One region of the Metabacillus sp. KJ11-3 genome, then DNA from elsewhere that is predicted to be linked to it. Evidence: a T-box and tRNA genes for the amino acid it is inferred to sense, from the RefSeq annotation. Region 1 holds a T-box; the other holds one or more tRNA genes.
What was found. A T-box is a leader RNA that pairs with one kind of tRNA and senses whether it is charged. The one in region 1 lies ahead of ileS (isoleucine--tRNA ligase), so its partner is inferred to be a tRNA-Ile.
Positions count from the first base shown of each region.

Region 2: it has a tRNA-Ile gene. The T-box ahead of ileS (isoleucine--tRNA ligase) is inferred to sense a tRNA for this amino acid. The anticodon was not compared.

Region 1 is NZ_CM147865.1:2,577,423-2,581,638, forward strand. It holds gene ileS (isoleucine--tRNA ligase) at 1-2,454, opposite strand, end outside; T-box leader at 2,560-2,788, opposite strand; gene AC0L8O_RS13110 (DivIVA domain-containing protein) at 2,861-3,367, opposite strand; gene AC0L8O_RS13115 (YlmH family RNA-binding protein) at 3,493-4,216, opposite strand, start outside.
Region 2 is NZ_CM147865.1:4,499,582-4,503,797, forward strand. It holds rRNA gene AC0L8O_RS22495 (23S ribosomal RNA) at 1-2,485, opposite strand, end outside; tRNA gene AC0L8O_RS22500 (tRNA-Ala) at 2,598-2,673, opposite strand; tRNA gene AC0L8O_RS22505 (tRNA-Ile) at 2,690-2,766, opposite strand; rRNA gene AC0L8O_RS22510 (16S ribosomal RNA) at 2,838-4,216, opposite strand, start outside.

The DNA of each region.
Region 1 (4,216 bases):
ATTACGTGCTACTTCTAATGCTTTTAACACATCATCACGTAGGGACATAAATGAATCCCATTTCTTTTCTAGTTCATCTGCTTGTTCATACTCTTTTACCTCAGGCATATCAACAAGTTGAACACTCACTTCTTTAACAGAGTCAATTTGTTCCCAAACTTCATCAGCTGTATGTGGAAGAATTGGTGTTACTAATTTAACTAGTGAAAGTAATGTTTCATAAAGCACCGTTTGAATAGCACGACGCTCTTGATTTTCTTTTGATTCAATATATAGTACGTCTTTTGCAAAATCCAGGTAGAATGAGCTTAATTCAATTGTACAGAAATTGTGAACTGCATGATAAATTGCTGCAAACTCATATTGATCATAAGCTTCTCTAACTCGTTTCGTTAGCTTATTAAGCTTTACAAGCATGTAACGGTCAACATCACGTAAATTTTCCAAGCTTACTGAATCTGTAGTTGGATTAAAATCACTTAAGTTTCCTAATAAGAAACGGAATGTGTTACGAATTTTTCTGTATACTTCAGCAACTTGTTTAAGAATTGCATCTGAAACACGTACATCTGCCTGATAATCAACAGAAGCTACCCATAAACGAAGAATATCTCCACCAAGTTGGTTCATAACTTTAGCAGGAACTACTGTATTACCTAATGATTTACTCATTTTCCGCCCTTCTCCATCAAGTGCAAAACCGTGACTTAGAACACCTTTGTATGGCGCTATTCCAGTAACAGCTACAGCAGTTGATAAAGATGAGTTAAACCAACCTCGATATTGATCAGAACCTTCTAAATATAAATCAGCAGGTCTTTGGAGATCTTCTCTTTCAAATAATACAGCTTGGTGTGATGAACCTGAATCAAACCAAACATCCATAATATCATTTTCTTTTGTAAATTTACCGTTCGGGCTGCCTTCATGTATAAATCCTTCTGGTAAAAGATCTTTTGCTTCACGCTCAAACCAAATATTAGATCCATTGTCTCTGAACAAGTTGGACACATGCTCAATCGTTTCATCTGTAATAATTGGTTCACCATTTTCAGCGTAAAATACAGGGATCGGTACACCCCAAGCACGTTGACGGGAAATACACCAATCTCCACGATCACGAACCATATTATAAAGACGCGTCTCTCCCCATGCAGGCACCCATTTTGTTTCATTTACAGCTTTCAATAGATCATCACGGAAATCTTTAATAGAAGCAAACCACTGTGCTGTTGCACGGAAAATAGTTGGCTTTTTCGTTCTCCAATCATGTGGATAAGAGTGTGTAATAAATTGAAGCTTTAATAATGCTCCAACTTCTTGAAGCTTTTCTGTGATTGGTTTATTTGCTTCATCATAGAATAGTCCTTCAAAGCCCGGTGCATCCTTTGTCATATATCCTTTTTCATCCACAGGACATAAAACATCCAAGTTATATTGTTGACCTACAACAAAGTCATCTTCACCGTGACCAGGTGCCGTATGAACACAACCAGTTCCACCTTCACTTGTTACATGCTCTCCAAGCATTACTAATGAATCACGATCGTAAATTGGGTGTTTGGCTACAACACGATCAAGTTGGGATCCTTTTACAGTTTGATCAACTTTATAATCTTCCCAACCAATTGTTGAAGCAACAGATTCTACTAATTCTGATGCAACTAGATATTTTTCACCATCTACTGTAATGACACTATATTCTAGTTCAGGGTGAACTGAAATCCCTAAATTAGCTGGCATTGTCCATGGTGTTGTCGTCCAAATCACAATTTTCACATCATTTGAAAGAACACCTTTACCATCTTTCACTGGAAATGCTACATAAATTGATGGTGAGCGTTTGTCTGCATATTCAATCTCTGCTTCAGCAAGTGCTGATTCACTTGATGGAGACCAATATACTGGTTTTAACCCTTTATAGATATAACCTTTTTTCGCCATTTCACCAAACACTTTAATTTGTTGTGCTTCATATTCCGGTTTAAGTGTCACATAAGGGTTTTCCCAATCACCACGAACACCAAGTCGCTTAAATTGCTCACGTTGACCATTGATTTGCTCCCATGCATACTCTTCACAAAGCTTGCGGAACTCAGCTACAGACATTTCTTTTCTTTTAACTTTTTTGTTTTTTGTTAAGGCTGTTTCAATCGGTAAACCATGTGTATCCCAACCAGGTACATAAGGAGCACAATATCCACTCATAGATTTAAAGCGTACAATAAAGTCTTTTAAGATTTTGTTTAAAGCATGCCCCATATGAATGTCACCATTGGCATATGGAGGGCCATCATGTAAAACGAAAAGAGGACGATCTTTTGTTCGTTCCTGTACCATTTCATAAATCTTCATGTCTTCCCATTTTTCTTGGATTAATGGCTCTCTTTTAGGCAAATTCCCTCTCATCGGAAAATCTGTCTTTGGCATCAAAAGGGTATCTTTGTAATCCATGTAGTATTCCTCCAAATTCTTTCATCTTAATTTAGCTATTTTCTGCTTTCTATCTCATAAGATTAATTCCAACCTCATGAAAACACAAAAAACCTTCTCATCCCTACAAGGGACGAGAAGGTTATCTCGCGGTACCACCCTATTAGATTAAATATAATATTTAATCCACTCCATCATTCGTAACGTGAATGTATCGCCATAGCTTACTTATTAGATATGTTCAGCATGGAACTCCAGGGTGATCTTCATCTTTTACCTTATTTCGAGCTTCCACCATCCCCGATTCGCTTAAATAAGGTTGCTAAAAGACTACTGTCCCTTTCACCGTTTAACTTTTGTGTTATAAGTTTTTCAAAAAATATCTACGTTTCCGTATTATATGCGATAAAAAAACAAAAAGTCAAGTTTAGCTTTTTGTTTCCTCTGCTTCACCAAAAACAGGTTCAACTTCATACTCTAATAAATGATCCCAATCGTCATTTTTAAGAAGGTCAAGTTGAGCTTCAATCAACATTTGGAACCGAGTTCTAAATACTTTAGATTGCTTTTTAAGTTCTTCAATCTCCATCGCGATTTTTCGTGATTTTGATAATGATTCATTAATAATACGGTCAGCATTTTTCTCAGCTTCTTTAATGATAAGCTTTGATTCTTTTTGAGCGTTTCGCTTCACTTCTTCTGCTGCTTCTTGAGCGATCACAATTGATTTATTCAATGTCTCTTCAATATTGGTAAAGTGACCTAATTTTTCATTTAATTCTGTTACACGAGACTCAAGTTCTTTCTTTTCGCGGATAATCATCTCGTAATCTTTTATGACTTGATCTAAAAACTCATTTACTTCATCCTCATCATATCCACGAAACCCTTTATTAAATTCCTTATTATGGATGTCTAAAGGTGTTAAAGGCATGGATGCCACCTCCAATATGTAGTGAAATAGTTAATCCTTGACAACATTATAAATCATATTTCGACATGTTTGTTGAAAATCCTGCTATTTCTTTTAAATTATTTTATTATATGATAGCACAAACTTTATTTTTGTTTCCTAACGACAATCCTAACTCGATCTTTTTTCGTTCTTCCTTCAACGGAAGTCAATTTACTTCTTCCATATCCTCGTATTGATAAAGTATCCCCATCTTGACATTCAAAAGATGCTGAATCAACGACTTTCCAATTCACCTTTACATGGCCATTGGTGATCAAAGGTTGAATTTTTTGACGTGATAAATTATATATAGCTGCTCCTACCACATCTAGTCGTAACGAAGAAACAGTTGTGACCATTTCTTGTACCTCTTCTTTGTTAGGAATGAATTGATAAGAATCAATTTCTTTCAAAGATATCTTTGCACGGCCAATCTCTTTAAAATTCGCACTAAGATACTCAGAGATCTCGGTCGCACATATAAAGTGAACTGTATCATTATGAAAACGAATGTCTCCAAACTTACTGCGTTTTAATCCAAGGCTCATTAAAGATCCTAATACTTGCCTATGTTGCAAGGTAATAAATTTAGAGGCATATTGTACTTCAAACAAAGCTAGTTTAAAATCTTCCTCTGATACTTGATAATAATCAGGATAGAGGAAAGCTCGCTTTCTTTCTGTATCCTCAACACCACCTGAAAAGGATACCTTCACATCTATATGTTCTCCTATAACAGAAGAGACGATTTCCTGTTCACGAGGATCTAAAAAATCTGTTAATTTTGGACTGTATTGATTTAGAACGTTTTCTTTCCACTCTACTACT
Region 2 (4,216 bases), 1.9 Mb from region 1:
CTGTTATCCCCGGGGTAGCTTTTATCCGTTGAGCGATGGCCCTTCCATGCGGAACCACCGGATCACTAAGCCCGACTTTCGTCCCTGCTCGACTTGTAGGTCTCGCAGTCAAGCTCCCTTGTGCCTTTACACTCTACGAATGATTTCCAACCATTCTGAGGGAACCTTTGGGCGCCTCCGTTACATTTTAGGAGGCGACCGCCCCAGTCAAACTGCCCACCTGACACTGTCTCCCAGCCCGATCAGGGCTGTGGGTTAGAATTTCAATACAGCCAGGGTAGTATCCCACCGACGCCTCCACCGAAGCTGGCGCTCCGGCTTCTCAGGCTCCTACCTATCCTGTACAAGCTGTACCAAAATTCAATATCAGGCTACAGTAAAGCTCCACGGGGTCTTTCCGTCCTGTCGCGGGTAACCTGCATCTTCACAGGTACTATAATTTCACCGAGTCTCTCGTTGAGACAGTGCCCAGATCGTTACGCCTTTCGTGCGGGTCGGAACTTACCCGACAAGGAATTTCGCTACCTTAGGACCGTTATAGTTACGGCCGCCGTTTACTGGGGCTTCGGTTCAAAGCTTCGCTTGCGCTAACCTCTCCCCTTAACCTTCCAGCACCGGGCAGGCGTCAGCCCCTATACTTCGCCTTGCGGCTTCGCAGAGACCTGTGTTTTTGCTAAACAGTCGCCTGGGCCTATTCACTGCGGCTTTTCCGGGCTATTCACCCTAAAAAGCACCCCTTCTCCCGAAGTTACGGGGTCATTTTGCCGAGTTCCTTAACGAGAGTTCTCTCGCTCACCTTAGGATTCTCTCCTCGCCTACCTGTGTCGGTTTGCGGTACGGGCACCTCTCACCTCGCTAGAGGCTTTTCTTGGCAGTGTGGAATCAGGAACTTCGGTACTATAGTTCCCTCGCCATCACAGCTCAGCTTATGTGACAATGGGATTTGCCTCATTGTCAGCCTAACTGCTTGGACGCGCATATCCAACAGCGCGCTTACCCTATCCTTCTGCGTCCCCCCATTGCTCAAATGGTGAGGAGGTGGTACAGGAATTTCTACCTGTTGGCCATCGCCTACGCCTTTCGGCCTCGGCTTAGGTCCCGACTAACCCTGAGCGGACGAGCCTTCCTCAGGAAACCTTAGGCATTCGGTGGAGGGGATTCTCACCCCTCTTTCGCTACTCATACCGGCATTCTCACTTCTAAGCGCTCCACCAGTCCTTACGGTCTGGCTTCTCAGCCCTTAGAACGCTCTCCTACCACTGTTCGTAAGAACAGTCCACAGCTTCGGTGATACGTTTAGCCCCGGTACATTTTCGGCGCAGAGTCACTCGACCAGTGAGCTATTACGCACTCTTTAAATGGTGGCTGCTTCTAAGCCAACATCCTGGTTGTCTAAGCAACTCCACATCCTTTTCCACTTAACGTATACTTTGGGACCTTAGCTGGTGGTCTGGGCTGTTTCCCTCTTGACTACGGATCTTATCACTCGCAGTCTGACTCCTGAACATAAGTCTTTGGCATTCGGAGTTTGACTGAATTCGGTAACCCGATGGGGGCCCCTAGTCCAATCAGTGCTCTACCTCCAAGACTCTCATTTCAAGGCTAGCCCTAAAGCTATTTCGGAGAGAACCAGCTATCTCCAGGTTCGATTGGAATTTCTCCGCTACCCACACCTCATCCCCGCACTTTTCAACGTGCGTGGGTTCGGGCCTCCATTCAGTGTTACCTGAACTTCACCCTGGACATGGGTAGATCACCTGGTTTCGGGTCTACGACCACGTACTCTGCACGCCCTATTCAGACTCGCTTTCGCTGCGGCTCCGTCTTATCAACTTAACCTTGCACGGGATCGTAACTCGCCGGTTCATTCTACAAAAGGCACGCCATTACCCATTAACGGGCTTTGACTACTTGTAGGCACACGGTTTCAGGATCTCTTTCACTCCCCTTCCGGGGTGCTTTTCACCTTTCCCTCACGGTACTGGTTCACTATCGGTCACTAGGGAGTATTTAGCCTTGGGAGATGGTCCTCCCTGCTTCCGACGGGATTTCTCGTGTCCCGCCGTACTCAGGATCCACTCTGGAGGGAACGAAGTTTCAACTACAGGGTTGTTACCTTCTTTGACGGGCCTTTCCAGACCTCTTCATTTACTCCGTTCCTTTGTAACTCCGTATAGAGTGTCCTACAACCCCAAGAGGCAAGCCTCTTGGTTTGGGCTAATTCCGTTTCGCTCGCCGCTACTCAGGAAATCGCGTTTGCTTTCTCTTCCTCCGGGTACTTAGATGTTTCAGTTCCCCGGGTCTGCCTTTATCACCCTATGTATTCAGGTGAAAATACTACTCCATTACGAGCAGTGGGTTTCCCCATTCGGAAATCTCCGGATCAAAGCTTACTTACAGCTCCCCGAAGCATATCGGTGTTAGTACCGTCCTTCATCGGCTCCTAGTGCCAAGGCATCCACCGTGCGCCCTTACTAACTTAACCTTCGACATCGAAGATGTCATTTACTTCATTAATAAGAGAATCACTAAACTAAGCGTTTAAACTCAGTGAATTACTTGAATTGTTTTTCGTTATCTAGTTTTCAAGGAACATTTGGTGGAGCCTAGCGGGATCGAACCGCTGACCTCCTGCGTGCAAAGCAGGCGCTCTCCCAGCTGAGCTAAGGCCCCGTAAATTAAATTAAGATGGTGGGCCTAAATGGACTCGAACCATCGACCTCACGCTTATCAGGCGTGCGCTCTAACCAGCTGAGCTATAGGCCCATCTCTATATGAAAAAAGAACAAAGTTCTCTCAAAACTAAACAAAATACCAAGCGTACCTCATATCCTTAGAAAGGAGGTGATCCAGCCGCACCTTCCGATACGGCTACCTTGTTACGACTTCACCCCAATCATCTATCCCACCTTAGGCGGCTGGCTCCTTACGGTTACCCCACCGACTTCGGGTGTTACAAACTCTCGTGGTGTGACGGGCGGTGTGTACAAGGCCCGGGAACGTATTCACCGCGGCATGCTGATCCGCGATTACTAGCGATTCCGGCTTCATGCAGGCGAGTTGCAGCCTGCAATCCGAACTGAGAATGGTTTTATGGGATTCGCTTGACTTCGCAGTCTTGCAGCCCTTTGTACCATCCATTGTAGCACGTGTGTAGCCCAGGTCATAAGGGGCATGATGATTTGACGTCATCCCCACCTTCCTCCGGTTTGTCACCGGCAGTCACCTTAGAGTGCCCAACTTAATGCTGGCAACTAAGATCAAGGGTTGCGCTCGTTGCGGGACTTAACCCAACATCTCACGACACGAGCTGACGACAACCATGCACCACCTGTCACTTCGTCCCCCGAAGGGGAACCTTCTATCTCTAGAAGTAGCGAAGGATGTCAAGACCTGGTAAGGTTCTTCGCGTTGCTTCGAATTAAACCACATGCTCCACCGCTTGTGCGGGCCCCCGTCAATTCCTTTGAGTTTCAGTCTTGCGACCGTACTCCCCAGGCGGAGTGCTTAATGCGTTTGCTGCAGCACTAAAGGGCGGAAACCCTCTAACACTTAGCACTCATCGTTTACGGCGTGGACTACCAGGGTATCTAATCCTGTTCGCTCCCCACGCTTTCGCGCCTCAGCGTCAGTTACAGACCAGAGAGTCGCCTTCGCCACTGGTGTTCCTCCACATCTCTACGCATTTCACCGCTACACGTGGAATTCCACTCTCCTCTTCTGCACTCAAGTTCCCCAGTTTCCAATGACCCTCCACGGTTGAGCCGTGGGCTTTCACATCAGACTTAAGAAACCGCCTGCGCGCGCTTTACGCCCAATAATTCCGGACAACGCTTGCCACCTACGTATTACCGCGGCTGCTGGCACGTAGTTAGCCGTGGCTTTCTGGTTAGGTACCGTCAAGGTACCAGCAGTTACTCTGGTACTTGTTCTTCCCTAACAACAGAACTTTACGACCCGAAGGCCTTCATCGTTCACGCGGCGTTGCTCCGTCAGACTTTCGTCCATTGCGGAAGATTCCCTACTGCTGCCTCCCGTAGGAGTCTGGGCCGTGTCTCAGTCCCAGTGTGGCCGATCACCCTCTCAGGTCGGCTACGCATCGTTGCCTTGGTGAGCCGTTACCTCACCAACTAGCTAATGCGCCGCGGGTCCATCTGTAAGTGACAGCCGAAGCCGTCTTTCAATCCCGAACCATGCGGTTCGAAATGTTATCCGG